Tistrella bauzanensis: one gene and its partner. The protein of the gene in region 2 interacts with the protein of the main gene of each other region in a pairwise test. Links are inferred from orthologs where the notes say so. Each region holds a gene or a part of one and is shown on either strand. Other genes may lie near its edges. The genes, in order: ybgC and IEW15_RS17135.

Region 1 (15,294 bases), on a different replicon or contig from region 2:
GGGGGGCTGCTGCTGCGCCGTCGCATCGGGGCTGTCGACCAGCAGCAAGGCCAGGGTCACCGCCACCAGTGCCGTCGTGCCGGCGATGCCGCGCGTCAGCCGGCGCCCATATGCGTCGGCATGCCTGTCGCCGAAGCCGGTCGGGAAGAGAGCCATGATGTTCATGCCTTAGATCAGGGGATCGACCATGTCTGCCTGCCTGCGCCGCAGGATCCCGATATCGATCGGCACCGTTGCGGATAAGGCATCGACAGGTATAACGCAAAGCCGTGCAAAAGCCGACGGCCGGCGTTCCCGCAAGGGGATCGCCGGCCGTCGTCCGGTCCGTCAGGACCGGAAATCCGTCTAGGAGTGACGGAGCCGTCGTCAGTTGACCAGCACGGTCACGGCGCGACGGTTCTGCGCCCAGGCAGCCTCGTCGGAGCCGAGAACGGCCGGCCGTTCCTTGCCGTAAGAGATCGTCTCGATACGGTCCGGCGAGATGCCGAGCGCCACGAGATAATTCTTGGCGGCCGTCGCGCGACGCTCGCCAAGGGCGAGGTTGTACTCGCGGGTGCCGCGTTCGTCGGCATGGCCCTCGACGATCACCCGCTGTGCCGGATTGGCGCGCAGGAAATCGGCCTGAACCGACAGGGTCTGGCGACCCTCGGCGGTCAGCGACGAGCTGTCGAGTTCAAAGAACACGCGGTCGCCAGCGGTCTGCTGCACGTATTCCCACGAACCGGGCTGGGCGCCGGTCGAGATGGTGCCCTGGCTCGAACCGACGGACGAGGAGGTTCCGCCGGTGGCGCCGGTGGAGCCCGTGTCTTCCGGAGCGGACGAGCAGGCGGCGACGAATGCCAGAGCGGCGATAGACGTGAGGATCTTGAAGCGCATTTTGTACCTAAGGTATCCGAGACATGTCGGAGCACCGGAAAGCAGTTCCGTAGTCCTGGCCGGCGTTCGCTCCAATCGCCAGCGTGAATTGTGCGAGGGTCACAATTCACCCGGTCGCCAGGCACACGACAGGTTGGAGTATATCAACCAACACTATCGAATCAAGGCCGACCACGCCGGATCCGATGCTTCGCCGGGCGTAACGATCAACCGCTCGTTATATCCAGTGATATCGATCGAATACAGGCGGGTCTCGCCGCCGGGTCGGTCTTTGCGGAAGAAGGCCAGAACGCGGCCATTGGGGGCCCAGGTCGGGCCTTCCACAAGATAGCCATCGGTCAGAAGCCGTTCATCGCTGCCATCGGGGCGCATGACCCCGATGACGAACCGGCCACGGTTCATTTTCGTGAACGCGATCAGGTCGCCACGAGGGGACCAGACCGGCGTCGCATAGGTGCCGGTGCCGAAGCTGATGCGCTGCAGGCCCGAGCCGTCGGCATTGGCCACATAGATCTGCTGGCCGCCGGACCGGTCGGAGTTGAACACCATCCGCTTGCCGTCGGGCGACACCGATGGCGAGGTATCGATCGCCTGCGACGAGGTGAGCCGCTGAACGGCACCGCTCGCGACATCGAGCTTGTAGAGCGAGGTGGCGCCGTCGCGGGCCATCGACATCAGCACCGAACGCCCGTCGGGCGTGAAGCGCGGCGCGAAGGTCATGCCCGGAAAATCGCCCAGCACCCGCTGCCGGCCAGTGTCTAGATCATAGACGAACACCCGCGCCTGGCGATTGCGGAACGCCATATAGGTGATCTCGCGTGCGTTCGGCGACAGACGCGGGGTCAGCACCAGATCCTGGCCATCGGTCAGATAACGATGATTGGCCCCGTCCTGATCCATGATCGCAAGCCGCTTGACCCGCTTATCGGCGGGGCCGCTTTCGGCGACATACACGATCTGGGTGTCGAAATAGCCGCCCTCGCCGGTGATCCGCTCATAGATCTGGTCGGCGATCATATGGGCGACGCGGCGCCACAGCTTCGGGTCGACGCGATAGACCACGCCAGCCATCTGGCTCTGGCCGAACACATCCCACAGGCGGAATTCAACCGCGATCTGGTTGCCTTCCTGGCGGACTTGGCCCGTCACCAGCGCCTGGGCATTGATCTGCCGCCAGTCGGCGAAATCCGGCAGCGGGGTCATCTCGCCCGGCGCCTGAAGGAACGCGTTGCGGTCGATCGGCCGGAACAGGCCCGAGCTCGCAAGATCGCTTGCGATCACGCCCGGAATATCGCTGTCGAACGGCGCGCCCGATGGATCGACCGCCAGAAAATTGCTGATGGCGATCGGCATGGGTTCGACGACGCCACGGGTGATGTCGATGCGCACCTGCGCCGAAGCCGGATGCGGCATCATCGCCCCAGCCAGCCCCACGACCAGCCCGAGCGCCGCCACCGCGAGGACACGCAGCACCGGCCGCGTGCGACGACGCGGGCGGCTGGCTGCGTTTGCGGAACGGATCGTGTCTGTCATCGGCCCACCATGTTCTTCGGGTTGAACGCCAGGACAATGTCCTTGAGCTGATCATATTTGCCCGCAGGCAATTCCAACGGACTTGCGGCCCTGATCGCGCGGACCGCACTTTCCGCGGCCACGCGATAGGATTCCTCGCCCGGCCGCTGCATACGCGCCCTGTCGACCACATCCGCCGATTGCACCGTACCATCGGGCGCCAGGCGAATGCGAACCTCGACGATCAGGTTCTCAGCCTCCGGCGCGCCGACGGGCACCGACCAGCGCCGTTCGATCTGGCTGCGGATGAAGGCAATGTCGCTGACCGAGACCTGATTGGTCGGCTGGGCATTGCGCTGCATCACGGCCTGCTGCGGCTGGTTCGAACGCGCGACCTGCTGTTCCTTCGGCGCGTCCTCGCGGGACTGCGTCTTCAGCTGATCGAGGCTCTTGCGCAGCGACGCAAGCGGATCGTCGGGCTCCGGCTTCTTCTCCGGTTCCGGCTTCTTCACCGGCTCGGGCTTCTTCACCGGCTCGGGCTTTTTCGGCTCGGGCTTCGGTGGTTCCGGCTTCTTCGGCTCGGGCTTCGGCGGTTCCGGCTTTTTCTCTGGCTCAGGCTTCTTCTCTGGTTCCGGTTTCTTCGGCGGCTCCGGCTTCTTGGGGGGAGGCGGCGGTGGAGGCGGCGGAGGGGGCGGAGGCGGAGGGGGCGGCGGTGGTGCCGGCTCCGGCTTCGGGACCGGCGGCGGAGGAGGAGGAGGCGGTGGCGGAGGGGGCGGCGGTGGTGCCGGCGGCGGAGGCGGCGGAGGGGGCGGAGGCGGAGGCGGCGGAGGGGGCGGAGGCGGAGGCGGCGGAGGGGGCGGAGGCGGAGGCGGCGGAGGGGGCGGCGGCGGAGGCGGCGGAGGGGGCGGCGGCGGAGGCGGCGGAGGTGGCGGCGGAGGTGGAGGTGGAGGCGGACTCGCCTGCGCCATCTGCTTTTCAGGCTCGGGCTTCGGTTCTGGCTTGGGGCGCAGTTGGGACGCACGCGTCACATCGGTCACCGGAACCAGATCGATCACGATCGTCTGTTCCTCCGGCGGCAGCGGGCGGCTGAGTGACGGCAGGCCGAACCACAACAGCGCAGCAACGGCGCCGTGAGTTGCCAGCGAATATGTCAAACCGCGCTTCACGTGGGTCCGTTGCTCCATTCAGAAAGCGGAAAAGCGCCGTTCGCGAGACCGCGGCGCCAGGTTGACAGGGGCGGCGTCAGCTGCCCCGGCGGGCGGCCGGTGCCGCACCCGTCTGCTGCGGACCGGTCTGCTGCAATGTCGTCACGAGCGACACCTTGGTGAAGCCGGCGCCGGTCACCGTGCCCATCACCTGCATGACCCGGCCGTAATCGATCGACCGGTCGCCACGCACGAAGATGCGGGTATCGGTCTTGTTGGCGGCGATGGCCATCAGGGTCTGAGGCAGGGTCTCCAGCGTCACTTCCTTGTCCTGAACATACACCCGTCCCTCGGCATCCACCGACACCGACAGGGGTTCGTCCTGGCCCGCCAGCGGCGCCGCCGAGCTTTCCGGCAGATCGACCTCGACCCCGGCGGTCAGCAAGGGGGCCGTGACCATGAAGATGATCAGCAGAACCAGCATGACGTCGACCATCGGCGTCACGTTGATCTCGCTCATCGGCTCAGCCCCGCCCCAACGGCGGCGGCGGCCATGTCCCTTTGCGCGTCGGATGCCACCGGCCATGATCTCAGCGCCTGTCTTCGATCTGGCGGGCGATCAGCGCGCTGAATTCGCCGGTGAAGTTGTCCAGCCGGGCGCCATAGCGGCCGATATCGCTCGACAGCTTGTTATAGAAGATCACCGCCGGAATGGCCGCGACCAGGCCGATGGCGGTGGCGAACAGCGCCTCGGCGATGCCCGGTGCCACCACGGCCAGCGTGGTGTTCTTGGTCACCGCGATCGAGGTGAAGCTGTTCATGATGCCCCAGACCGTGCCGAACAACCCCACGAATGGCGCCGTCGAGCCGACGGTGGCAAGGAAGCCCAGATTGCGTTCGAGCATGGCCATCTCGCGGTTCAGCGCGATGTCCATCACCTGCTCGATGCGCTGGCGCAGATTGGCCCGCGACAGCGGGTCGGCCAGCGCCGTGCCCTTGACCTTCGCCCGGCGCCATTCGCCCATCGCGGCCGAGAACACATGCGCCATCGGATGATCGGCGCGTTCCGATATCGCGTCATACAGCTCTTCCAGCGAGCCGCCCGACCAGAACCGGTTCTCGAAATCATCGGCGCGACGCTTCAGCCGGCCCATCAATCGGAACTTGTCGAAAATGATCGCCCAGGACCAGATGGAGGCCAGTGCGAGCATGAGCATGACCGACTTCACAATGATGTCGGCGTTCATCACCAGGCTGATGATGCTCATATCATGCGCGCCCACCGATCCGGCGAGCGCCGCCTGGCTAACGACCTCCTGCTCCATTCACGTCCTCCGTGGAACGGACCTGACCCGGCTGACCATCAGAACCGGTGGTCCACGTCTCTTCGACCCGCTTGATTAGCAGACTTCCGGGCAATCCGCTGCCGTTTCACGAATTTGACACGGGCAGGCAGGCCTTGACGACAGCCGCCACCGCGCCTGGGCGGGGCTGCAATCAGGGCTGGCCGGGCCACGAGATATGCCATGCCGCGGGTCTTGTGAAGGGTCCATCTGAGGCCCGACGCACGGTCACATGACCGGCTGTCATCGCAGCGCCACAAGCAGTCTCGGGCCCGTTCTTCTGCACTGCAATATTCTCCATATTATACAAAGATTTACGAGAGGAAATTCATCGGGTCGGGATGCATTTGCCTGGACCCTGCCCTGCGTCGGGCGCCATAATCGGCGCCGTCAGCCCGAAGGCCGCCGCGCTGCGGAATTTCGCACCACGAGACATGATCCGCGCCGCATCCGCCCTCCCTCCCCCAATGGCCTTGGGCTCAGCATTACGAAAGGCATGTTTTCCATGACGTCGCTCGCCGATCTGTCAGCCGTGGAGCTGTCAACGCTCTATGCCCAGGGCCAAACCTCGCCGACCGAGGTCACCGATGCCGTGATCGCGCGGATCGAGGCGTGGGACGACAGGCTGTGCGCGACCTGGGCTTTCGATCCTGAGGCCGCCCGCGAGGCCGCCCGCGCCGCCACCGATCGCTGGACCCGCAAGGCGGCGCTCGGCCCCCTCGACGGCGTGCCGGTGACGATCAAGGAGAATATGGCGACCAAGGGCTGCCCGGTCCCGGTGGGCACGGCCGCATCCGACATGACCCCGGCCGCCGCCGACTCGCCCCCGGCCGCCCGGCTGCGCGAGGCGGGTGCCGTGATCCTGGCCAAGACCACCATGCCCGATTACGGCATGCTGTCCTCGGGCCTGTCGAGCTTCCACAGGCTGGCCCGCAACCCATGGGATCTGGCAACCAATCCCGGCGGCTCGTCCGCCGGCGCCGGTGCCGCGGCCGCGGCCGGTTACGGTCCGATTCATATCGGCACCGATATCGGCGGCTCGATCCGCCTGCCCGCCGGCTGGTGCGGCGTGGTCGGCCTGAAGGCCAGTCTGGGCCGTATCCCGATCGACCCCGCCTATGTCGGCCGGGTCGCCGGGCCGATGACCCGCACCGTCGCCGACACGGCGCTGGCAATGACCGTGCTGTCAAAGCCCGACTGGCGCGATGGCATGAGCCTGCCGCCCGCCGATATCGACTGGATGGATCTGGACAATCAGGCGATCAAGGGCCTGCGCATCGGTCTGATGCTCGATATCGGCGCCGGCATGACGCCTAACCCGGCGGTGATCGCGGCTGTCAAGGAAGCCGCGCGCCGCTTCGAGGCGGCCGGTGCCGTGGTCGAAGAGGTGCCGGCGGTTCTGACCCGCGAGATGCTCGACGGGCTGGACGATTTCTGGCGCGTGCGGTCGTGGGACGATGTCGAGCGGCTGCCCGAGGCCACCCGCGCCAAAATTCTGCCCTATATCCGCACCTGGGCCGAAAGCGGCCAGACCCGCACGGCCTTGCAGGCCGTGCGCGGCTTCAACCGCACCATGGAGATGCGCAAGGCGGCTGCCCGGCTGTTCCACGGTGGCGGCTATGATTTCGTGCTGTCGCCGGTCGCCCCCGATGTGGCGTTCCCGGCCGAGTGGGCCTCACCCGTCGACGATCCCGACCGGCCGTTCGAACATATCGGCTACACCGTGGTCTGGAACATGTCGGAACAGCCGGCGATCTCGGTCAATTGCGGCTACTCGTTGGCAGGGCTGCCGATCGGGTTGCAGATCGTGGGCCGCCGATTCGACGATCTGGGCGTGCTGCGCATGGCCCGCGCCTGGGAAGGCATGCGCGACGAACAGCGCCCCTGGCCGACCCTCGACTGAGGAAAGCCGGACTGATCGGGCTGCGCCCGGCTGCCCACCGCGTCAGCGTGGTGTACTGGCCGGGCGCACCAGTGCGACAAGCTCCTTCGGCAGACGGCGCGGCTGGCCGGTCGCGGGGCTCAAGGCCACGCATTTGATCGTGCCCCGCACCAGCAGCTGGTCGCCCCGCGACACCATCTGATCGAAGGTCACCCAGGCGCCGCCATAGGCGCTGATCACGGTGGAAACGGTCAGCATATCCTCAAGCCGCGCCGGCGCCTGATAGTCCAGCGCCACCTCGCGCACGGCGAAACCGAAACCGTCACGCTCAAGCAGCGGGCGCTGATCGATGCCGCGCCGGCGCAGCCATTCCGTGCGCCCCCGCTCCATGAACTTCAGATAATTGGCGTAATAGACGATACCAGCGGCATCGGTATCTTCCCAATAGACCCGGACCCGGATGATATCGGGCTGCACGGTTTCTGGGCGTATCTCGGTCACGGGCGCGATCCTCTGTCTCGATGGCAGCACGACGGCGGCATGGGGTGGCATCTCTGCGGAGGCCACCACCCTGGCGGGATATCACGAAAAACTACACCACCTTCAGGCAAGTCGTCACGCCTCGTCGGCGCCGTCCCCGGGCCCCGCGAACAGATCGGGCTCGCCATCCTTCGGTGGTGGCGGCATCAGGCCCAGATGCTGCCAGCCGCCCCGGGTCAGCACTCGGCCACGCGGCGTGCGCGCCAGCAGCCCCTGCTGGATCAGAAACGGCTCGATCACGTCCTCGATCGCGTCGCGACTTTCCGACAAGGCCGCGGCCAGGGTTTCCACCCCAACCGGCCCGCCGCCATAATGGCGGGCAATACAGCCCAGATAGCGCCGGTCCATGGCGTCCAGACCCTGGGGGTCGACCTCCAGCCGGGTCAGCGCCCGGTCGGCCACGCCGGCATCGATCTGCGCCGCGTCGGCCACGGCCGCAAAATCGCGCACCCGGCGCAGCAGCCGGCCGGCCACACGCGGCGTACCGCGTGAGCGTCGGGCGATTTCGTGGGCACCATCTTCGGTCAGCGGCGCCGCCAGCAGCCGCGCGCCGCGCCGCACGATCGACGCCAATTCGTCGATCTCGTAATAGTTCAGCCGCAGCGGAATCCCGAAGCGTTCCCGCAGCGGCCGGGTCACCAGCCCGGCGCGGGTGGTCGCCGCCACCAGCGTAAAGCGCGGCAGGTCGATCCGCACCGATCGGGCCGACGGCCCCTCACCGATCACCAGATCGAGCTGAAAATCCTCCATCGCCGGATACAGGATCTCTTCCACCGCCGGATTCAGGCGGTGGATCTCGTCGATGAACAGCACGTCGAATTCGTTCAGATTGGTCAGGATCGCCGCCAGATCGCCGGCCCGCGCGATCACCGGCCCCGATGTGGCGCGGAACCCCACGCCCATTTCCTTGGCGACGATCTGGGCCAGCGTGGTCTTGCCCAGCCCCGGAGGCCCGTGCAGCAGCACATGATCGAGCGCATCGCCGCGCGCGCGGGCGGCGGCGATGAACACCGCGAGGTTCCCCAGCACCTGCCGCTGCCCCACGAAATCCGCCAGCCTCTCGGGCCTGAGCGCCGGATCCTGCCGGTCTTCGGGCAGGCTCGCCGGCGCGATCAGGCGCTCGTCGCCGGCGCTCATCGCGCCAGGTCCTTCAGCGCGCCGCGCAGCAGCATCTGCACATCCGCCGCGGTCTCGCCCGCCGCCTCCGCCACGCGCCGCAAGGCCGGCTCGGCCTCGCTTTCGCGATAGCCCAGATTGACCAGGGCCGACAGGGCATCATCGAACGCCGCGATGTCGGGCGACTTGGCGGCGGCGGCAGCGGCAGCCGCTTCGGGTGTGCGCATGGATCTGGCCAGCACCGCCACATCGGCGGCACCGATGCCGACCAGTGCCGCCTTGTCCTTCAGCTCCATCACGATCCGCTTGGCCAGCTTCGGGCCAACCCCGGTCGCCCGTGCCGGCGGCCGGGCATCCTGGGCGGCGATGGCTGCCGCCAGTGCCCCCGGCTCCAGCACCGACAGCACCGCCAGCGCCACCTTGGCCCCCACCCCCTGCACGGTCACCAGCAGGCGGAACCAGTCGCGTTCCGACCGGTCGACGAAGCCATAGAGATGGATGTGGTCCTCGCGGACATGGGTTTCGATGTGCAGCACCGCTTCGGCACCGGTGCCGCCCAGCGCGCCCAGCGTCCGGCGCGACGCCTGGACCAGATAGCCCACGCCATGGACGTCGATCACCGCATGGTCGGCGCCGATCTCGTCGACGATGCCCTTCAGCCGCGCGAACATCTAAACCGCATCCTTCCCCTGATCGATCGTCAGCGCGCCTGCACTGCCCAGCCGCTGCGTGTCGCCCCATGATGCGCGTGGCAGATGGCCACCGCGAGCGCATCATAGGCATCGGCGCGTGCGGTCCGGTCGATGCCGGGCAGCAGCCGGGCCACCATGGCGGCGACCTGGGCCTTGTCGGCCCGGCCACTGCCGGTCAGCGCCTTCTTCACCACGCCCGGTTCATACTCGGCCACCGTCAGCCCGGTCTGCGCCGGCACCAGCAGAGCCACCGCGCGCGCATGGCCAAGCTTCAGCGCCGAGGCGGCATTGGCGTTGACGAAGGTCTGCTCGACCGCGGCACCGCCGGGATTATAGCGCGCGACCACCTCGTACAACCCGTCATAGAGCGATCGCAGCCGCTCCGACAGCGCCGCCTTGTCGTCGGAGGTGACGGTCCCGTGGCCGACATGCACCAGGCGCGAGCCTTCGGCGTCGACGATCCCCCAGCCGGTGATCCGTAAGCCGGGATCGATGCCGATGATGCGCATGGTGCCGTCTGCCTCCCGCTCCATCTGGTTCAGATGCCGCCCGACAGCGGCGTCTTTCGGCGATCAGGCGTTCAGCTTGGCCATCACCTCGTCCGAGACCTCGAAATTGGCGATGACTTCCTGGACGTCGTCATTGTCTTCCAGCGCCTCGATCATCTTGAACAGGCCCTGGGCCTGCTCCTCGTCGATCTCGATCGTGCTCAGCGGCACCCAGCCCAGCTTCGATTCCTGCGGATCGCCGAACCGCGCCTCAAGACCCGACCGGACCTCCTGCAGAAGATCGGGCTGGGTATAGATGACATGGGTCTCGTCATCGCTTTCAAGATCGTCGGCGCCGGCCTCGATCGCCGCTTCCAGCATGGCATCGGCCGCCGCCACATCGACCGGATAGGTGATCCGGCCAACCCGGTTGAAGTTGAACGCCACCGAATTCGTCTCGCCCAGCGACCCGCCGTTCTTGCTGAAGGCCGAGCGCACTTCCGATGCGGTCCGGTTGCGGTTGTCGGTCAGCGCCTCGGCGATCACCGCGACACCACCGGGGCCATAGCCCTCGTAACGGACCTCTTCGTAATTGTCGCCCTCGGCACCACCGGCACCGCGCTTGATCGCGCGCTCGATATTGTCCTTGGGCATGTTGGCGACGCGCGCCGCCTGCACGGCGCTGCGCAGGCGCGGATTGGCATTGGCGTCGGCGCCGCCTTCCTTGGCGGCGATCACCAGTTCGCGCAACAGCTTCGTGAACACCTTGGCGCGCTTCTTATCCTGCGCGGCCTTGCGGTGCATGATGTTCTTGAATTGTGAATGACCAGCCATCTGCCGTTCAAACCTCGTCAGCCCGGCGTCCGGAACGCGGTGAGACCCGAAACGCGGTGATGCACATGGCGCCCCCGACGCACCGCAGCCCGCAAGGGGCGACGCCAGGGGCGCTTCCGACGGCTTCGATAGCAGGAATTCGCGCCGGATGCACCCCTTCAGACGACCCGGTCATGCGGCGATGCCCCCGCGTCGCGCCAGCTTGGCCGCCCCACCCGGATCAGCCCCCTCGCCCGGATCAGCCGACGGCGTCGGCGGCCGCACCCGTCAGATGCAGGTTCATCAGGCTCTCGGGCATCGGCTCCGCCCCCGGCCAGGCCGGGCTCAACCGCCCACCCACCCTGAGCGGGCTGATCGAACGGGCAAGGCCGGTCGCGTCGTCGGTTTCGATCAGCGAGCCGCAGATCGTGGCCGGACCGTTGGCGGGCAGCAGCTTCTGGCCACGCATCTTGCGGGTGAACCGGTCCAGCGAGGCCGCCTTGTCCATGCCGATGACGCTGTCATAATCGCCGCACATGCCGGCATCGCACTGAAAGGCGGTGCCGCCCGGCAGAACCTGATGATCGGCGGTCGGCACATGGGTGTGGGTGCCGATGACCGCGGTCACCTGCCCGTCCAGATAATGACCATAGGCCATCTTCTCGCTGGTCGCCTCGCCATGCAGGTCGACGAAAATCGCCGACACGATACCGCCCAGCGGATAATCGCGCAGCACGGGCGCCAGGGCCCGGAACGGATCATCGAGCGTTTCCATGAACAGGCTGCACATCACATTCGCCACCACCACCCGGCGGCCATCGGGCAGGGTCGCCATGGTGGCGCCGCGCCCCGGCGTGCCGGGCGGGAAATTCAGCGGCCGCAACAGGCGCTGGTCCTGGTCGACCCAGCCCTGGATCTCGCGCTGGTCCCAGACGTGGTTGCCGGTGGTGAGGATATCGACGCCGGCGGCATAGAAGCTTTCGCAGATCTTGGGCGTGATGCCGAAGCCCGAGGCCGCGTTCTCCCCGTTGACGATCAGCAGATCGACGCCGAGTGCCGCCCTGATGGTCGTGGCATGATCGATCACCGCCTGCCGGCCGGTCCGCCCGACCACATCGCCAAGAAAGAGTATCCGCACCGTTCAGCCTTTCCGTGTGTTGAGCTTGTCGTCATGTTTCACGTTCGTCGCGGCGCCCGATGCGCCGCTCAGGACCGGTCGGGCCGCATCAGTCCCCGATCGGTCAGTACCAGATCCAGCGGCCGGTCGAACATGCCCCGGGGCACCGCATCGACGACCTGTTCGGCAAAGGCCACGCCCACGGTGACCGGCGGCAGCCCCGCCGCTTCGGCACGCGCGATGGTGCGGTCGTAAAAGCCGCCCCCCTGCCCCAGCCTGTGCCCGCCCCGATCCACCGCCACCAGCGGCATCAGCAGCAGATCCGGCATCACCGTCGGGCCCGCGGCCGGGATCGGGATCCCGAAGGCACCGATGGTCAGGGCCATCTCCGGCCGCCAGGCGCGGAAGTCGAGCGGCATGTCGGGCGCGTTCACGACCGGCAACGCCATGGCGGCACCCAGCCGGCCGGCCAAAGCCCGCATCAGTGGCAGCACGTCGATCTCGCCGCCTGCCGCGACATAACCCGCCACGATGCGCGGCCGGGCGGATTGGGACCGGGCGGGCACGATGTCCGCCAGGGCATCGGCCAGGGTGCCGGCCTGTGCCGCAAGCGCGCTGGCTGCCTCAAATCCCCGTGCGGCCGAAGCCTCGCGCCGCACCCGGCGCAATTCCCGGCGCAAGACGCCTTTCAGGGCGGCAAGTGCCACATCCGGATCGGGGGCAATCGGCTGCGTCAGATCGTGGCTCCGCAAAAGCAATTCGCCCCGGCTGCGGGTCCGCAACCAGGGTCGATCAGGGTCGTCAATCGGGCGGACGGGGAACCGGCACTTTCGTTGGCGGTTAAAAATCCACATGGACCCGCTTGAGCAGGTGGGCGCCGTTTCCTCCGTCGTTTGGTCCGGGCAGAACCGGTCCGGACTAGCCGGCCGGTGCCCTGTCCGCTCGACGGAGAGGGACAGCTCCCTCATGTAGATGGTATCGGTCCCTGGGATTTAGGTTGCCTGACGTGAAGGCCAGATCCCGTCCTGACCTTCATTTAGAGTTTCTCAAGCCGGGTTGCAATAGCCTCGATGCGTCCGGCGAAATCGTCGAGCGCGCGGGCCAGCGTCGCATCGACCTCGGCGGCCGAGCGATCGGCGCTGCGGCGCATCTTGTCGACCTCGATCCGCGCCCGGTACAGGCCCTGCTCCGACTCGTTCGCCTGATCGGCCAGCAGCAGGGCCGCCATCAGCATCACACGCGCATCAACCGCGACCGGCCGGTCGCCGGTGACCTGGCGGACCTTGTCTTCAAGCTTGTGGGCCAGCGCCCGGACACTGTCTTCCTGGCCCTCGCCGCAGGCCAGCGTGAACGCCCGGCCCAGAATGCGTACCTCGACTTCGGCCATCGCGCCTGTGTCTCCGATCCGGTTGAGGTCAGCGGTCATCGAGCGCACGACCAATTGCGTTGATCGCCCTATCGATCTCCTGCCCGGCCATGTGGCCGCGGGCATCGGCCCGGCCGCGGGCGTCCTGCGCCGCGGCCAGGGCCTGCTGCAATGCCGACCGCTCGGCCGCCAGCGTCTCGATTTCGGCCCGCAAAGCCTCGATCTGCGCACCGGCAGCGCCGGCCGCCGCCGTCTCACCGGCATGACGCGCCTGGGTGACGCGTTCCGATGCCTTGCGGCTTGCGGCATCGAGGCGGGCGAGCGCGCTCGACAGACGCTGCCATGCCAATTCCATATTCGCCATCGGTCCGGCCACCATCGACTTTGGGAAGGATATACAAAGATACAGATATCTGCGGTAAACAGACGCACGCAAATGACAACATGGTGTCGCACGGCTGGTTGCGGAACCGGCGAACATGATCGGCCGGTATCGACGGGCCAAGATAGGAACTGCCACCGCTCGCCGTCAATGACCCGCGATCGGCCTGTGGTCGGGGAATGGCGGCCCTGCATGCCCGGGTGGAACGACGGCACCCACGGCACGGAGCCTTGCGGAAATAGGCGGTTGACGGGGCGGTGACGGCCCGCCATCTTTGCGCCGCACGGCGCTTGTTTCAGGCAGTTGACGGATCGTCGGCGGCGGACCGGCAGCGAGCGTCGGCACTTTGCCGTCCCTCTTATGCTGCGTGAAGGCCGATGACCGCTCAGACGACCGATGCCCCCTCGACCGATGCGCCATCGCTGCGCGACATGGCGAATGCCGTGCGCACGCTCAGCATGGATGCCGTCGAGCGCGCGAATTCCGGCCATCCGGGCATGCCCATGGGCATGGCGGACGCGGCCACCGTTCTCTTCACCCGTTTCCTGAAGTTCGATCCGTCGGCGCCGAAATGGGCCGATCGCGACCGCTTCGTGCTCTCGGCCGGCCATGGCTCGATGCTGCTCTATGCGCTGCTGCATCTGACCGGCTATGCCGACATGACGCTCGACGAGATCAGGAACTTCCGTCAGCTCGGCGCCCGCACGGCCGGCCATCCGGAATATGGTCATGCCAGCGGGATCGAGACCACCACCGGTCCGCTGGGCCAGGGCATCGCCAATGCCGTGGGTATGGCGCTGGCCGAGCGTCTGCTCGCCGCCCGTTTCGGCGGGTCGGTGGTCGACCATTACACCTATGCCATCGTCGGCGACGGCTGCCTGATGGAAGGCATCAGCCACGAGGCGATCTCGCTGGCCGGCCATCTGCGGCTGTCGAAGCTGATCGTGCTGTGGGACGATAACGGCATCTCGATCGACGGCCCGGTGTCGCTGTCGTGCTCGGATGACCAGCGCAAGCGCTTCGAGGCCAGCGGCTGGGCGACCGATGCGGTCGATGGCCACGACCCTGAGGCGGTCGCCGCGGCGCTGGAGCGTGCGCGCACCAGCGACAAGCCGGTGCTGATCGCCTGCCGCACCACCATCGGGTATGGCGCGCCCAAAAAGGCCGGCACGTCCGGCGTTCACGGCTCGCCGCTGGGTGCGATTGAAATTGCCGGCGCCCGCGAGGCGCTGTCGTGGCCGCATGAGCCGTTCGAGGTTCCGGCGGCGATCCGCGATGCCTGGGCCACCGCCGGCCGGCGCGGCAGTGCCGATCGCAAGGCCTGGGAAGACCGTTTCGCAACCCTCGATCCCGACACCCGGGCCAGCTTCACCCGTGCGATGGCGGGCGAATTGCCGGCCGGATGGGCCGAGGCGCTCGATGCCCATATCGCCGCGATCATCGCCGATCCCAAGGCCGTTGCCACCCGCAAGGCCTCGGAAATGGCGCTGGAAGCGCTGGTGCCGGCGATCCCGGAGCTGATCGGCGGCTCGGCCGACCTCACCGGCTCGAACAACACCCGCACCAAGGCGATGAAGCCGGTGGCGCCGGGCGAATTCGACGGCCGCTATATCTATTGGGGCATCCGCGAGCATGGCATGGCCGCCGCGATGAACGGCATGGCGCTGCATGGCGGCGTCATCCCCTATGGCGGCACCTTCCTGGTGTTCACCGATTATTGCCGGCCCTCGATCCGCCTGTCGGCGCTGATGGAGCAGAGGGTCATCTATGTCATGACCCATGACTCGATCGGCCTCGGCGAGGACGGCCCGACCCATCAGCCGGTCGAGCATCTGATGAGCCTGCGCATGATGCCGAATGTGGCGGTGATGCGCCCGGCCGATGCGGTCGAGACCGCCGAGTGCTGGGCGGCGGCGTTGAACCGCACCACTGGTCCGTCGGTGCTGGCGTTGAGCCGGCAGAACCTGAAGCCGGTGCGCCTGACGGCCGAGGCCGAAAATCTGTCGGCCAAGGGCGCCTATG
Region 2 (15,329 bases):
CTGTTCATGAAGTCGGCCGGTGTGGAAGAAACCGTCGAGCTGGGCGCCGGCAAGGTGCTGTCGGGGCTGACCAAGCGGATCGACCGCGCGGTCGCGGCCCGGTCGGTCGGAACCCCCGCCGAGATCGAGGCGTTCCTGACATCACTCTGAGCCGTGCCACCTGTCCGGGTTGTCCGCTCGGGCTTTGGGGTTGCCGACCGGCTGACGGCCCGATCCCGGCTCTCTGAATTGACCCTGGCTCTCTGAATACCGAGGTTGACCGATCCCATGTTCGATCTGACGCAGCGTACCGCGCTCGTGACCGGCGCCACCGGCGGTATCGGTGCCGCCATCGCCCGCGCGCTCCACGCCCAGGGTGCCACCGTGGCACTGCACGGCCGGCGCGCGGATGCGCTGGAGGCACTGGCGGCGGAGCTGGGGGAGCGGGTTCATGTGGTGCCGGCCGATCTCGCCGTCGACGGCGCCGCCGAGACCCTGGTCAAAGAGGCCGAGGCCGCGATGGGTGGGCTCGACATTCTGGTCAGCAATGCCGGCCTCACCCGCGACACGCTGCTGATGCGGATGAAGGACGCCGATTTCGATCAGGTGATCGACGTCAATCTGAAGGCGGGTTTCCGCCTGACCCGGGCGGTGATGAAGGGCATGATGAAGCGTCGCTATGGCCGCATCATCGCCGTCACCTCGGTGGTCGGGCATATGGGCAACCCCGGGCAGGCCAATTATGCCGCGTCCAAGGGTGGCCTCACCGCCATGATCAAGGCGATCGCGCAGGAGGTTTCCTCCCGCGGGATCACAGCGAATTGTGTGGCACCCGGATACATCGCAACGCCGATGACCGACGTGCTCACCGACGAGCAGAAGACCGGTCTGCTCGAAAAGGTACCAGTGGGCCGTCTTGGCTCACCGGAAGATGTCGCCGCGGCCATCGTCTATCTGGCGAGCACCGAGGCGGCCTATGTGACCGGTCAGACGCTCCACGTCAACGGCGGCATGGTCATGATCTGACCGCCGGGCCGGGGACGCGAACCGGACGAGCCCCGCGATCTTTGCCGTGGCATGCGGAAGTGCTGCTGACAAAGGTCCGGAAAGTGTGCTACAGCCCTTCTCGATTTCGACGGGGCTGCCCTGCACGACCAATCGGCAGTACGGCGCAACGCCCGAACGAACGCCACTTGCCCGTGAGCTTGAGGGACGACGACTGATGAGCGACATTGCTGAGCGCGTGAAGAAGATCGTGGTCGAACATCTCGGTGTCGACGAAGACAAGGTCACCGAGACGGCCAGCTTCATCGACGACCTCGGTGCCGACAGCCTCGATACCGTCGAACTCGTGATGGCCTTCGAGGAAGAGTTCGGGATCGAGATCCCGGATGACGCCGCGGAGAAGATCCTGACCGTCCAGAACGCCATCACGTTCATCCAGGAGCAGCAGGGCTGATTGTTCAGCCCTGACGCTCCGGGCGACGTGCCGGCGCCAGCCGCCGGTGCGGCCGCACCCGCTACGGCGCGGGTGAGCTGATCGAAGGGCCCGTCGCCGCACCGACATCTGTCGTGCGGCCATGGGTTCCGCCGCGAAACGGGCGTCGTCCGCCGATCCGATCGCTGACGGATGGGCGACAACGCCCGCTTCTGCCGTTGTGGCGGCCCCGTCCGGGCCGCCGGCACGCGGCCCATTCAGGCAGAAAGGACGCGCTGACCGAGATGAGACGTGTCGTCGTCACCGGGCTGGGTCTTGTCACTCCGCTCGCGGTCGGGGTGAAGACGAGCTGGGAGCGTCTGCTCGCCAGCAAGTCCGGAATCCGCAGCATCGACAGCTTCGATGTGTCCGACCTCACCGTCCGCATCGCCGCCATGGTGCCCAAGGGCGCCGGCGAGGATGCCTTCCGTCCGGAAGACTATATTCCGGTCAAGGACGTGAAGAAGATGGACGAGTTCATCCATTACGCCCTGGGCGCCGCCGACGAGGCGATCCGCGACGCGGGCTGGAAGCCTGAGGCGGAAGAGGATCTTAACCGGACCGGGGTGATGATCGGTTCCGGCATCGGCGGTCTGCCGACGATCGCCGAGGGCGCGATCGCGATGGAGCAGCGCGGTCCGCGCCGCGTCTCGCCGTTCTTCATTCCCTCGGCGCTGATCAATCTGGCCTCGGGCCAGGTGTCGATCAAATACGGCTTCCGCGGCCCCAATCATGCGGTCGTCACCGCCTGCTCGACCGGCGCGCATGCCATTGGCGATGCGGCCCGGCTGATCATGTGGGACGATGCCGACGTGATGATCGCGGGTGGCTCGGAAGCGGCGGTCTGCCGGATGGGCATTGCCGGCTTCGCGGCCGCCAAGGCGCTGTCCTCGGGCTATAATGACACGCCTGAGCGTGGTTCCCGCCCCTGGGACAAGGGCCGTGACGGCTTTGTCATGGGCGAGGGTGCCGGCGTGGTCGTGCTTGAAGAGCTTGAGCATGCCAAGGCCCGCGGCGCGCATATCTATGCCGAGGTCATCGGCTATGGCATGTCGGGCGACGCCTATCACATCACCGCACCGTCGGAAGACGGCAATGGCGGCTTCAGGGCCATGCAGGCGGCGCTGAAGCGTGCCGGTATCACCCCGGATCAGGTCGACTACATCAACGCCCATGGCACCTCCACGCCGCGCGGTGACGTGATCGAGCTGGCGGCGGTGAAGCGGTTGTTCGGCGATGCCGCCTATAAGCTGTCGATGTCGTCGACCAAATCGTCAATCGGCCATCTTCTGGGGGCGGCCGGCGCGGTGGAGGCGATCTTCTCGATCCTCGCCATCCGCGACAGTGTCGTCCCGCCGACGCTGAACCTCGATGACCCGGATGACGGCTGCGATATCGATCTGGTGCCGCATCAGGCGAAGGAGCGGCCGGTGCGCTATGCCCTGTCGAACTCGTTCGGCTTCGGCGGCACCAATGCCTCGGTCGTCTTCGCGCGGCCGGAATGACCGGCCGTCGGTCCGACGTCTTTCGGATCGTCTGACGCAGGGGCTGCCGTGCGCATCCTGAAGTATATTGCCATCGCCCTCGTTTCCGTGATGACCCTGGTCGTCGCGGGGGCGGGGGCTTTGGTCTGGTGGGGCTCGGTCTGGCTCGAGACGCCCGCGGCATTGACCGAGACCCGCACCGTCATGCTGCCGCGTGGTACCGGCGTGATCGGCATCGCCCGGCGGCTGGCCGATGCCGGCGTGATCGACCAGCCGCTGGCATTCCGGGCGGCGGTGACGCTGATGGATGTTCAGGCCCGTCTGAAAGCGGGCGAGTACCGTATCGAACCCGGCCAGAGCCCGTCCGACATCATCGATATGCTGGTCGAAGGCCGGGTGGTGCTGCATCGCCTGACGGTGGCCGAGGGGGTGACCCTGCGCAGCGTCTGGACGATGGTTGACGAGGATGACCGGCTGTCGGGCGAGATGCCGCCGCTGGACACTCTGGCCGAGGGCGGCCTGATGCCCGAGACCTATACCTTCACCCGAGGTGACAGCCGCGCGGGTGTCATCGAGCGCATGAAGACCGCGATGGACCAGGCGCTCGACGAGGCATGGGCCGCGCGCCGGCCGGATCTGCCGTTGTCATCGCCTGAGGAGATGCTGATCCTGGCCTCGGTGGTCGAGCGCGAGACCGGGGTCGCCGACGAGCGGCCGCTGGTCGCCGGGGTGTTCATCAACCGGTTGAAGCGCGGCATGCGTCTGCAATCGGACCCGACCGTGATCTATGGCCTGAGCGACGGCACCGGCCGGATCGCTCGCGGCATCACCCGCAGCGATCTCGGCACCGCCCATGACTGGAACACTTATGAGATCGACGGATTGCCGGCAACGCCGATCGCGCTGCCAGGCCGCGCCAGCCTGATGGCCGTGGCCCAGCCGGCCGAGACCGATGCGCTGTATTTCGTGGCCGACGGCACTGGCGGGCATGTGTTCGCGACCACACTGGCCGAGCACAATCGCAATGTCGCCAAATGGCGGCGGATCGAGCGCGAGCGCCGTACCGCCGCCAAGGCAGCAGCGGCCGGATCGCAACAGGATTGACCAGCCGCCGCTGCGCGCTCAGCCACAGCTGCCGGCCGTGGCGCGGCCATCCGCGGCATCGCCGCCGGCCGGATCATGGACATGCTGCCAGTCGGCGATCAGTGCCGGGTCGCCGATGCCCATCTGGCGGGCCTGCCGCAAGGCCACCTTCATTGCCGCCCTGATCCATCGGCCATCAAGGTCTTCACAGCCGGTGGTCAGCGCTGCGCTGTGGCGTGGCGGCAGGCCGCTATCCACCGCATCGAACACCCGCTGCATGACCATGGCGGCCCGCGGGTCGCCATGGCGGGCGAACAGGGCTGCGAATGACAGATGTGCCGCAAGGTCGAAGGGGCGCGGGCGGCCCGTCATGTCCCGCAGCGGGTTGACCGCGTGCATCGTCAGTCCGGCAACCTCGCCCTCGGCAATCGGGGTGGTCGCCGAATGCGCCAGCCCAGTCGCCAGCAGTTTGGGCAGAAGATGGGTATGCGGGCCTTCGGGCGAGGTTTCACCGGCTGTCGGAACTGGCTGATAAACCTCGATTCGCGACAACCTGGTCATGAAGACGCGATGGCCGCCGGTGGCGGCGGCGGCGCGGCGCGGTCCCGGATCGGACCCCAGCAGCGGCCGGCCCGCCAGACCACGAAGAACCGCGATCGCGGCCGGGTCGGACAGCCGGATACAGGCATCGACATGGGGGATGGCGAGGCCCAGATCGAACAGGATCGCCGGCCGGTCCTGATCGCGCACCGCGTGGTCATCCGGCCCCAGCTCGGTCACCACGCTGTGCGCGGCGCAGATTGCGGCTGTCGCCGGCTGGCAGAAGGCGATGGCCGACGACCAGCCGATGCCGTCGGCGGATGGCGTGTGATAGGCGAGCGGCCGGCACGCCGTTGCAGTGTTCACCGCCAGCGCGCCCCGCGCCGTGGCCATGGCCAGCCGCGCGGGGACGTCTGCGGTGCCCATGATTGCTTCGTCGGCATCACGGATGAACTCGGCGATGGCCCCGAAACTGCCGGTGCTCCAGCCCTGGGCCGGATCGGCGATCAGGTCGGCGATCAGCCGGCGGGTGTCGTCGTCTTGTATCGTGCGGCGGTCTGTGGCGCGGACGCTCGCGGGCATGGTGCCACCTCGTCATCATCGGGTTGGTGTGATGGGGGGATGAATGCAGCCTCCTCGGCGCAGCCGATCCGTGCCCAGGGAATGATCAGCGGCCGGCCACCGGCCTCGCCACGCCAGGCATGAATGCCATAGGCGGTGGCCAGATGGCCGGCGCTCAGCACCCGCGCGGCATCGCCATCGGCCAGCACCCGGCCTTGCGTCAGCAACACCAGCCGGTCGCAGAACCGCGCCGCCAGCGACAGATCGTGCAGCACCGCGACGACCACCGCACCCCGGCGGGCCTGATCGGCCAGCACCGCCATGACGTCGAGCTGGTGAGCGGGGTCCAGCGCCGCCACCGGCTCGTCGACCAGCAGCACCGGCGCCTCGACCGCCAGCGCGCGCGCCAGCAGCACACGCAGGATTTCACCACCCGACAGCCGGTCGATACGCCGGCCGGCGAAGCCGGTGGTGCCGGTCAGGGCCATGGCGCGCGCGACTGCCGCCCGGTCGGCCGGCGTCGTGCCATCGCCATGGGGCAGACGTCCAAGAGCGACGACCGCTTCGGCGCCCAGCGGCCAATGTGCCTGACCACCCTGCGCCAGATAGGACAGGCTGCGCGCGCGCCGCATGGCGGGCAGGTCGTGGATCGGGCGGCCATCCAGACGCACCATACCGCGATCGGGCCGGGACAACCCGGCCAGCAGGCGGAGCAGGGTGGTCTTGCCGGCGCCGTTGGGTCCGATCAGCCCGACCAGCCGGCCGGGCGCGAATTGCAGGCTGACCGCATCCAGGATGGGGCGCTCCGGCCCGATAACGGTGATGCTCAAGGCCTCCAGAACCGGACGCTCTGCCATGGCGGTGGCGGTCATCGGGGATCCTTTCGGGCAACGGACAGGATCAGGGAGGCGAGGAAGGGGGCGCCGATCAGCGCCATCACCACCCCCAGTTTCAGCTCGGGCCGGGTCGGCAGCAGGCGCAGCAGAATGTCGGCCGCGAGCGTGAAGGCGGCACCGGCAGGGCCGGAGACCCAGATCAGGGCGGCCGGCCGGTGGTTGACCAGTGGCCGCATCAGATGCGGCACGATCAGCCCCACGAAGCCGACCGCACCGGCGACGGCGACCCCCGGCCCCACCGCCAGGGCGGTGCCGATGATCGCCGCCAGCCGGGTGCGGGTGATGTCGAAGCCCAGGCTGCGGGCGGTGTCTTCGCCCAGGGTCAGGGCTTCAAGCGCCTGGCCTGTGCGAACCAGCATCGCCAGCCCGATCAGGATCGGCGGTGCCGCCAGCCAGACATGGTTCATACTGCGATCAGCCAGCGATCCCATCAACCAGAACACGATTTCCAGCGCCGCATATGGCGAGGGGGCGAGGTTGAGCGCCAGCGCGGTCAAGGCGGCGGCAAAGCTGCCGATGGCGACACCGGTCAGGATCAGCGCCGTGGTCCCCGCCCCCCGGCGGGCGACCAGTGCCAGAACCAGCGTCGCCAGCAGGGCGCCGGTGATGCCGCCCAGCGGCAGAGCCAGCGCCCAGAGCGCCCCCAGCCCGCTATAGAACACACAGACCGCACCGAAGCCGGCGGCACCACTGACGCCGATCACCCCCGGATCGGCCAGCGGGTTGCGCAGCAGGCCCTGAAGGGTGGCCCCGGCCATGGCGAGCCCCGCGCCCAGCAGGGCGGCCAGGATCGCCCGGGGCAGGCGCAACTCCACCAGGATCAGGGCATCGAGGGTTTCGCGGCCATGCCACAGATCGGCGACGGCCTGCCACAGATTCAGCCCGTCGGGACCGGTCGCGATCGAAGCGAGCATCAGCAGGGCGGTCAGTGCGGCAAGCCCGCTTGCAAGGAGGCGCGTGCCGGCGGCCAGGTGGATGTATGGCCTCATTATCATTGGTCGGCACCGCGCCGGGTCAGCACCGTGCGGCGCGCGGCCGACAGCCGTGCCACCGCCTCGGCGACCCAGGGGCCGGGGCAGACCCACAGCGCTGCCGGCAGCGAGGCGATGGTGATGCCGGCCTGACGGCTGCGGAAAGCCGGATGGTCCAGCACCTCGCGTGCCAGGGCCGGCGGCGCATCACCATCGCTGTCCAGAATCAGCAGCTCCGGTTTCAGCCGCAGCAGCCGTTCCAGGCCGATGCGGCCATCGCCATCCACCGGTGCATCCGGCGCCAGATTGCGCAGGCCGGCGGCCGTAAGGATCTCGTCCTGAAGCGTGCCGGCGCCGGCAACGCCGCCGCCGGGCCGCAGTACCACCACCCCCGGCATGCCGCCCTGATCATCGGGTGCCGGCCGCGCCGCCGCCAGCATGGCGTCCATCCGGGCCAGCATCGCCACGCCGGCATCGGGATTGCCGACCGTGGCCGCGAGGCTGGTCACCTGATCGCGGATGCCATCGAGGCTGGTTGCCTCGTCCAGAAGCCGCACCGGAATGCCGGCGCGGCGCAGCATGGCCGTGGTGGTGGCGGTGGTATAGCGCCCGGCCACCACCAGATCGGGTCGGAGCCGGGCAATCTCTTCGGCCCGCCCATGATTGAGCGTCAGCCCCGCCGCGGCGCCGGCATCGATCGCCGCCGGCCCTGCCGCCAGCCAGGTGACCGACACCAGCCGCCCCGGTGGCGCCAGCCGCAGCAGCAATTCATCCGCGCACAGGTTCATCGAAACGATCCGGGTCGGTGCCGCCCCGACAGGTGCCGCAGCCGGGATCATTGCCGCAAGGATCATCGCCGCCACGGCCACAGGGCTGCGCCGGATCATGGCTCAGAACCGCATCCGCAGGCCGGCATAGGCTGCCCGCCCGCGTGAACCATAGCCCAGAACCTCCTGATACTGCTCGTCGAACAGATTGTCGACCCGGCCGAAGATCTCGGCCCTGTCGGTGAGGTCATAGGCCGCGGTCAGGCCGACCAGCGTATATGCGCCCAAGGTGACGACGCTGCGGGCATAATTGGCGTCATAGGCCCAGTCCTTCTGCTCGCCGTTATAGACCACCGACACGCCGGCGCGGGCGCGGTCGTCCAGAAAGCGGGTGGCGATATCGGCGCTGGCGACATGCGGCGCCCGGCGGATGAGTTCCTCGCCCTTGGCGTCCTCGCCATCGGTATAGGTGTAGGTGAGGCGGAGATCCATCCAGCCGGTCGGCCGCAGGGTCAGCGATGCCTCGACGCCGTCGATCTTCGACGTGCCATCCAGATTGAGCGACGTGTTGCCAGACCCTTGAATCAATCGGTCGATATCCTGGCTGAAATAGCCGAGATCGGCGGTGATGCGACCGCCAAGGAAGGATTGCTCGACGCCCGCATCCCAGCCGCGCGCCCGTTCGGGCTTCAGGTCTGGATTTCCCCGATAGCTGGCCGAATAGCCGAACAATTCAAACAGGGTCGGGTTCTTCACCCCGGTGCCATAGGATGTGCGCAGCCGCGTGCCGGTGCCGTCGATCACCCAGGCCGCGGTCAGCCGGTAGGTGGCGGCATCATCGAACAACTCGTTCTGATCCACCCGGCCGGCCACCGACAGGAACAGGCTGTTGAACAAGCCCAGCCGGTATTCGGCGGCATAGCCAGTGGCATCGAAGGCCCGATCGACCGACGACCAGTCGCTGTGGGTGCGCACGGTCTCGCGCTCATACTCCGCCGCCAGACTGATATCGTGGCTGGCGGGCAGGCCGGTGGTGGTGTCGAAACTGTAATCGGTCTGATAATCGGTCTTCAGGCGTCGCCCCAGATAGGTGCTCGACACCGAGCCGTTCGCGCGATAGTCGCGGTCGTGTTCGGTGTGGGCCAGGCCGAGCTTGTGGCGCCACCGGCCATCGGCCATGGCATAGCGGGCCTCGGCGCGTGCGAAGCTCTGGGTGCCGCGGGTCTCTTCGTCGCCGTCGACGGGCAGGGTGGAATAGCCATCACCTTCAGCATGATAGCGCAGGGTTCTGCCAACCAGGGCGAATTCCAGATCCTCGGTCGGCCGCCAGCCGAATTTCGCGAAGGCCGATCGGTTGCGATAGCCGTCGGTCTCAGGATTGCCCGCCCGCTCGTCGGCGACCGAGATGCCGTCGGTGCGGAAGCTCTGCACCGAGACCATGCCGTCGAAGATCTCGTCGCCATAGGACAGGCTGCCAGCCGCCTCGCGGGTCTCGAAGCCGCCGGCCTCGGTCCGCAGACTGCCCGACAGCGGGCCGGCGCCGCGCTTCGTCGTGATGTCGATCACCCCGCCCATGGCGTCCGATCCGTACAGCGCGCTCTGGGGGCCGCGCAGAACCTCGATCCGCTCCACCTCATAGGCCAGCAGATGGGCGAAATCGAATTCCGAGCCGGCCGACGGGTCCGATACCTCAATGCCGTCGATCCGCACCAGGGTCTGATTGCCTTCCGATCCACGGATGCGGATCTGCGACAGGCCACCGACCGAGCCGGTGCGGCTGACCGCGACGCCGGGCACCAGCCGCAGGGCGTCGTCGACATGGCGGATCTGAAGCGCGTCGAGCTGCTCGCCGGTGATGACCGTCACCGCACTGCCGATCGCGGCCAGCGGCGTGGGCGTGCGCGCGGCCGACACCGAGATCGGGCCGAGCGGTGTGACCTCGTCATCGGAGGCAGCCTGTGCAATGGGGGACGACAGGCCGGCGGCGAGCGCGGCTGTCAGAATGGCGGCCGTGGTGACATGGCGGTTGGCTGGCTGGCGGCGGACGGAGTCCGGGCGGCGGACGTGGGCAGTGGTATCAGGCACCGATAGACCTCGTTCAGCAACGTCGACCGGTCACTGCGAACGAGGCCAGCATGGTATGCGGCTTTGTGCCTGTTGGAACCGTGCCTGAAGGAAGACGGGTGTCCGGGGGCCCTGACGCCGCCACCGCTTGCAAAAACCCATCGGTACACCCCGCCCGACGTGCTCGCCCGTGACCGCGAATGACGGCAGGTCTCCTGGCTCGCAGGTCATCGCACCGCCATCGCCTTCCCGGCCTCGATGGACCAGTGGCAGTCAGGATGGGGCACTCGCTGCTTACAGTTGCGGGGGCAGCCGCGGAATTGCGATCGCCGGCTTCGGCCGTGATCGCGCACCGCATTCCCTTTTCATCCCCGACCGACCAGGTCGATCGCGGACACCATCAGTGGCGCCATGGTTGCGCAATCGGGGTGCGTCTGGCAAGAGCATATCGCAGGGCGTCAGGGCGTCAGGGCGTTTCGCGATGGCGGGCCGGCCAGCCACGGACATGGCGGTCCTGGCGACTATTTGCCCGGCATCCGGCGCAGAAGCGCATCCGCCCAGGATGCCGGCAGGGCTGCCAGCAGCCAGACCACCGCGGCCAGTTGCCAGGGAAAGGCGATCCGGGCGCGATTGCGACAGAGTCCCCGGCGGATGATGGCGGCGGCGCGATCGGCCTCCATCAGGTACGGCATCGGAAAGCGGTTGCGCCCGGTCATCGGTGTCCGCACGAAGCCCGGGCAGACGACGGACACATGCAGGCCGCCCTTGGCGAGGCGCGGTCGCAGACCTTCGCCCCAGGCCTTGACGGCGGCCTTTGATGCGGCATAGGCGGGGGCACCGGGCTGGCCGCGATAACCGGCCAGGCTTGAGATGATCGCAATCGCCCCGCGTCCCCGGCCCAGCATCAGATTGGCGGCCGGCAACACGGTATTGACCACGCCGTCGACATTGACCGCGAAGATCGCGCGCGTGACATCGGCCGAAACGGTGCCGCCCGATGCCGCCTCGTTTCCCGATATGCCGGCATTGGCGATGACCAGATCCAGGGGAAAGGTCGTGTCGGCGCGGGTGAGCCAGTCTGCCATGGCCCCGGCATCGGTCACGTCGAACAGGGCCGTGTCGACCGTGGCACCGCTGGCGCGGGCGGCGGCGGCCACACTGTCCAGGCGGGCCGCGTCGCGTCCGTGCAGCGCCAGCCTGACGCCCGGCGCGGCATAGGCCCGGACCAGTGCGGCGCCGAGCCCGCTGGAAGCACCGGTGATGGCGATGTGGCGGGGCGACAGGTGGTCGCGTGGCGGGCGGGTCGCGTCGGACATCTGTGGCAATCGCTGCTTGGCGGGGGCTTGCGGGGTTCGTATAGTCCGCCGATCATCGCTCATCCTCAGGAGATTGGCCATGGCGCTCGCCAGCATGACGGGATTTGCCCGCGCCGACGCCGGCGATGCGCGCTACCGCTGGAGTTGGGAGGTCAAGAGCGTCAATGGCCGCTCGCTGGATCTCCGCATCCGCCTTGCCGCCGGCTTCGATCAGTTCGAGCCGGTGATCCGCCGGGTGGCCCAGGACCGGCTGCGGCGCGGCCATGTCAGCGTGCAGCTTGCGATGGTGGTCCATGCCCGCGGCACCCGGCTGCGCCTGGACCCGGATGTGGCCGACGGGCTGGGCGAGGTGATCGCCGATCTGCAGCGGCGTTTTCCCAAGGCCAAGGCGCCGCGGATCGATGGTCTGCTGCGCGTGCCCGGCTTGATCCAGGCCGTGGAGCACGAGGAAAGCGAAGCCGCCCGCGCCACCCGCGAGCACGCGATGACCGACAGCCTGATCGTGGCCTTCGACCGGCTGGTCGCGGCGCGCGCCCAGGAAGGTGCCGCCCTCGCCCGGCTGATCGACGAGCATATCGATGCGATCGGCGGCCTGATCGCCGATGCCCGGGCGACCGCCGCCGCCCAGCCCGAGGTGATCCGCAACCGGCTGGACGATCTGATCCACAGCCTGCTGCACGACCGCGCCGGCCTGTCGGAAGACAGGATCATCCAGGAAGCGGCCGTGCTCGCCGCCAAGGCCGATATCCGCGAGGAACTGGACCGGCTGGATGCCCATGTCGCCCAGGCACGGGCGCTGTGTGCCGACGACGAACCGGTCGGCCGTCAGCTCGATTTTCTGGCCCAGGAGTTCAACCGCGAGGCCAATACGCTGTGCTCGAAATCCTCGGACACCACGCTGACCCGCATCGGGCTGGCGCTGAAGACCCGGATCGACCAGTTGCGCGAACAGATCCAGAATGTTGAGTAAGATCCTTCATATAAAAGGATCTTTTGGAATGATGGAAGCGAGACACGTGATGCAGACTGCCGGACCGGCCCAGGTGTGGGCATGAGTGATGCCGCCACCACCAGCCGCCGCCTTCCCCATGACCGGCGCCGTGGCCTGATGCTGGTGCTGTCATCGCCATCGGGCGCCGGCAAGACCACCCTGTCGCGGCGGTTGCTGGCCAGTGATGACGATATTGCATTGTCGGTATCGGTGACCACGCGCGCGAAGCGGCCGGGTGAAGTGGATGGGGTGGATTATCACTTCATCGACAAGGCGGCGTTCCAGCGGATGGTCGGTGACGATGCCCTGCTGGAACATGCGACCGTGTTCGAGAACAGCTATGGCACCCCGCGCGCGGCGGTGGAGGCGACATTGGCATCCGGCCGTGACGTCCTGTTCGATATCGACTGGCAGGGCACTCAGCAGCTGGCAGATCGGGCGCGCGACGATCTGGTGACGGTCTTCATCCTGCCGCCGTCGATCGTGGAACTGGAACGCCGGCTGACCACCCGTGCCCAGGACAGCGCCGAGGTGGTGGCCAGGCGGATGGCCAAGGCGGCTGATGAAATGAGCCACTACGCCGAATACGATTATGTGCTGGTGAACGATGATGTCGATCGCAGCCTGGCCAATCTGGAGGCGATCCTGCGCGCGGAGCGCCTGCGCCGCAAGCGCCAGCTCGGCTTGAGCGGTTTCGTGAATGGCATGCGTGAGGATGCCGGTCGCTGAGCTTCGCTCTGTTGACCGTCAATCAGATCGGTCTGACCACAAACGACTGATGGCCCGCATCGGATATCCGGTGCAGGCCATCAGTGCGGTGTCGGGCAGGGCAGTGGCTCAGGCGAGCCCGAGCGCACCGCGTACCGCCGGCGACAACTGCACGACGAAATAGAGCACATAGGCAGCCAGGAACACACCGGCCTCGCGCCTGCCGATCCGCCAGCCGGTCCAGGCGAAGACCAGCAGCAGCCCGGTTGCCGCCGCCATCACCCAGATGTCGAGCGCCAGCACCTCGGGCGGGATGGCGATCGGCTGGACCAATGCCGTGACGCCGCCGATGCCGAGTGCGTTGAAGATATTGCTGCCGATGATATTGCCGAGGGCGACATCGCCATGCTTGCGCAGCGCCGCCATCACCGAGGTGACCAGTTCCGGCAGCGAGGTGCCGACGGCAACCAGGGTGAGGCCGATCACCGCTTCGGACAGGCCGAAGGTCCGCGCCACCTCGACCGCGCTTGAGATCAGGAAATTCGCCCCGAGCATCACGCCGGCGATTCCGATGGCTGTGATCAGCAGGCTGCGGCCGATACTGGCGGTTTTCACCGGCTCCTGATCTGCCACATAGTTCGCCTCGGCGGCGTGCATCCGGGCGGTGGCATCGTTCATCCGCTTGTCGGAGATATAGCTGAAGACCGTATAGCCGACCAGGCCGACCAGGAACAGCACACCGGCGGTCCGCCCCAATTCGCCGCCCAGGCAGGCGAGGATCAGCGCGAGTGTGGCCAGCGTCAGCATGGTGCCGTCGCGCTTGAACGCCTGCGGGGCAACCGCGATTGGCAGGATAAGCGCGGCAGCACCAAGAATCAGCAGGATATTGGCGATATTGCTGCCGACGATATTGCCGATGGCGATGCCTGGCGCCCCGCCCAGCGCCGCCTGAAGGCTTGCGACCAGTTCCGGTGTGGAGGTGCCGAAACCGACCAGGGTGAGGCCGATCACCATCGGCGAAATCCCCAGCCGGGTGGCGGTGCCCACCGCGCCGCGGACCAGAAGTTCGCCACCCAGAAACAACAATCCCAGGCCGGCGGCGAGCAGAAGATAGGTCATGCGGTCTCCCGTGTCGTGAATGGCACCCCGGAGACATGACGACGGCACGCGTCCACGCATGGGCCGCCATGGCTCGTCGCCAATTTCGGCGAGGGATCGCGCATTTTCAAGATGCGCCGTCGGGCATAAGCGCCCGTCGGCCGCGACCGGATGGCGATGGCGTCAGTCGCGGGCCGCAAGTGCCCGGGCAAGTGCGCAGAACCCCTCGACCGAGACCGTTTCGGCGCGCCGCGTGGGCTCGATACCGGCGGCGGCCAGCAGCGCTTCGGCATCACCCAGGCTTTTCAGGCTCTGGCGCAGCATCTTTCGACGCTGGCCGAAGCCCGCTGCCGTCACCGCCGACAGCAGGTGCAGATCGGCGGGCGCCAGCGGCTCGGGCCGGGTTTCATAGATCAGCACCGTCGACGTCACCTTGGGCGGTGGCGTGAAGGCGCGCGGGCCGATGTCGAAGCCTTTGGCGATGCGGAACCGCCATTGTGCCAGCACCGACAGCCGGCCATAGTCGCGCCCGCCGGGCTCGGCGATCAGCCGGTCGGCCACTTCCTTCTGGTACATCAGCACCATGCCGGCGATGCGTTCCGGGCGCTCGGCCCATTGCACGGTCAACTGGGTGGAGATGTTGTAGGGCAGGTTCGATGCGATCCAGCAACGGCCGGGATCGCCCGCCGCATCCAGCAGCGCCCCCGGATCCATGGTCAGCGCATCGGCCTCGATGATCGAGAACCGGCCGGGAAACGCCTCGACCAGCGGCTGCAGGGCCTGGACGGCGCGGGCATCACGTTCGATGGCGATCACCCGGGCGGCGGGGCCGGCCAGCAGGCCGCGGGTCAGCCCGCCGGGGCCGGGGCCCACCTCGATCACGGTGCCGCCGGCCAGGCCGCCGCGGCCCTCGGCCAGTCTGGCAATCCGCCGGGTCAGGTTCAGATCCAGCAGGAAATGCTGGCCCAGCGATTTGCGCGCATCCAGGCCGTTGGCCGCGATGACGTCGCGCAGCGGCGGCAGCGCCTCCAGCCGGGCGGCTGTGTCGTCTGGAATGGTGATGGCGGCAGGGCCGGTCGATGAAAATTCGTCGGTCATGGGGCTCCGGATCAGCCGGCGGCACGTCTGCGTGCGGCGCTCATCAGGCTGGCCAGCCTGATGGCGGCAACCAGGCTGTCGATGCGGGCAATGCCGCGGCCGGCAATGTCGAGGGCGGTGCCGTGATCAGGCGAGGTGCGCACGATCGGCAGGCCCAGCGTGACATTGACCCCGCCATGGAAATCGAGCGTTTTGGCCGGGATCAGTACCTGATCATGGTACATGCCGAGCACCGCGTCATAACCGGCGCGGGCTTCGGCATGAAACAGGGTATCGGCGGGCAGAGGGCCGCGGGC

Evidence for each region.
Region 1: the proteins of IEW15_RS17135 (region 2) and ybgC interact in binary tests that used the Escherichia coli proteins (3 or more experiments, as listed by UniProt). The link is inferred for Tistrella bauzanensis from one-to-one orthologs.

Annotation. Positions count from the first base shown.
Region 1 is NZ_BMDZ01000005.1:59,887-75,180, forward strand. Bases 5,541-8,324 are described here. They hold ybgC (tol-pal system-associated acyl-CoA thioesterase), read right to left. Parts: upstream 7,260-8,324; coding sequence 6,822-7,259; downstream 5,541-6,821. Other genes in these bases: IEW15_RS03795 (amidase), read left to right, coding at 5,541-6,779; ruvB (Holliday junction branch migration DNA helicase RuvB), read right to left, coding at 7,374-8,324. Also shown: tol-pal system protein YbgF, read right to left, coding at 1-165; peptidoglycan-associated lipoprotein Pal, read right to left, coding at 367-876; Tol-Pal system beta propeller repeat protein TolB, read right to left, coding at 1,030-2,292; IEW15_RS03780 (TonB C-terminal domain-containing protein), read right to left, coding at 2,406-2,918; protein TolR, read right to left, coding at 3,631-4,119; protein TolQ, read right to left, coding at 4,124-4,858; more of IEW15_RS03795, read left to right, coding at 5,382-5,540; more of ruvB, read right to left, coding at 8,325-8,435; Holliday junction branch migration protein RuvA, read right to left, coding at 8,432-9,085; crossover junction endodeoxyribonuclease RuvC, read right to left, coding at 9,115-9,615; IEW15_RS03820 (YebC/PmpR family DNA-binding transcriptional regulator), read right to left, coding at 9,679-10,428; IEW15_RS03825 (TIGR00282 family metallophosphoesterase), read right to left, coding at 10,667-11,545; IEW15_RS03830 (5-formyltetrahydrofolate cyclo-ligase), read right to left, coding at 11,614-12,276; IEW15_RS03840 (cell division protein ZapA), read right to left, coding at 12,561-12,911; IEW15_RS03845 (hypothetical protein), read right to left, coding at 12,940-13,254; tkt (transketolase), read left to right, coding at 13,650-15,294.
Region 2 is NZ_BMDZ01000045.1:21,735-37,063, forward strand. What follows is about bases 1-2,819. They hold IEW15_RS17135 (acyl carrier protein), read left to right. Parts: upstream 1-1,201; coding sequence 1,202-1,438; downstream 1,439-2,819. Other genes in these bases: fabD (ACP S-malonyltransferase), read left to right, coding at 1-150; fabG (3-oxoacyl-[acyl-carrier-protein] reductase), read left to right, coding at 268-1,005; fabF (beta-ketoacyl-ACP synthase II), read left to right, coding at 1,702-2,819. Outside these bases: more of fabF, read left to right, coding at 2,820-2,961; endolytic transglycosylase MltG, read left to right, coding at 3,010-4,044; IEW15_RS17150 (DUF6925 family protein), read right to left, coding at 4,063-5,145; IEW15_RS17155 (ABC transporter ATP-binding protein), read right to left, coding at 5,082-5,996; IEW15_RS17160 (FecCD family ABC transporter permease), read right to left, coding at 5,993-7,009; IEW15_RS17165 (ABC transporter substrate-binding protein), read right to left, coding at 7,012-7,878; IEW15_RS17170 (TonB-dependent receptor plug domain-containing protein), read right to left, coding at 7,882-9,843; IEW15_RS17175 (SDR family NAD(P)-dependent oxidoreductase), read right to left, coding at 10,344-11,138; IEW15_RS17180 (YicC/YloC family endoribonuclease), read left to right, coding at 11,218-12,108; gmk (guanylate kinase), read left to right, coding at 12,190-12,858; IEW15_RS17190 (calcium/sodium antiporter), read right to left, coding at 12,967-13,956; 16S rRNA (adenine(1518)-N(6)/adenine(1519)-N(6))-dimethyltransferase RsmA, read right to left, coding at 14,119-14,997; 4-hydroxythreonine-4-phosphate dehydrogenase PdxA, read right to left, coding at 15,045-15,329. UniProt on the Escherichia coli protein: Carrier of the growing fatty acid chain in fatty acid biosynthesis.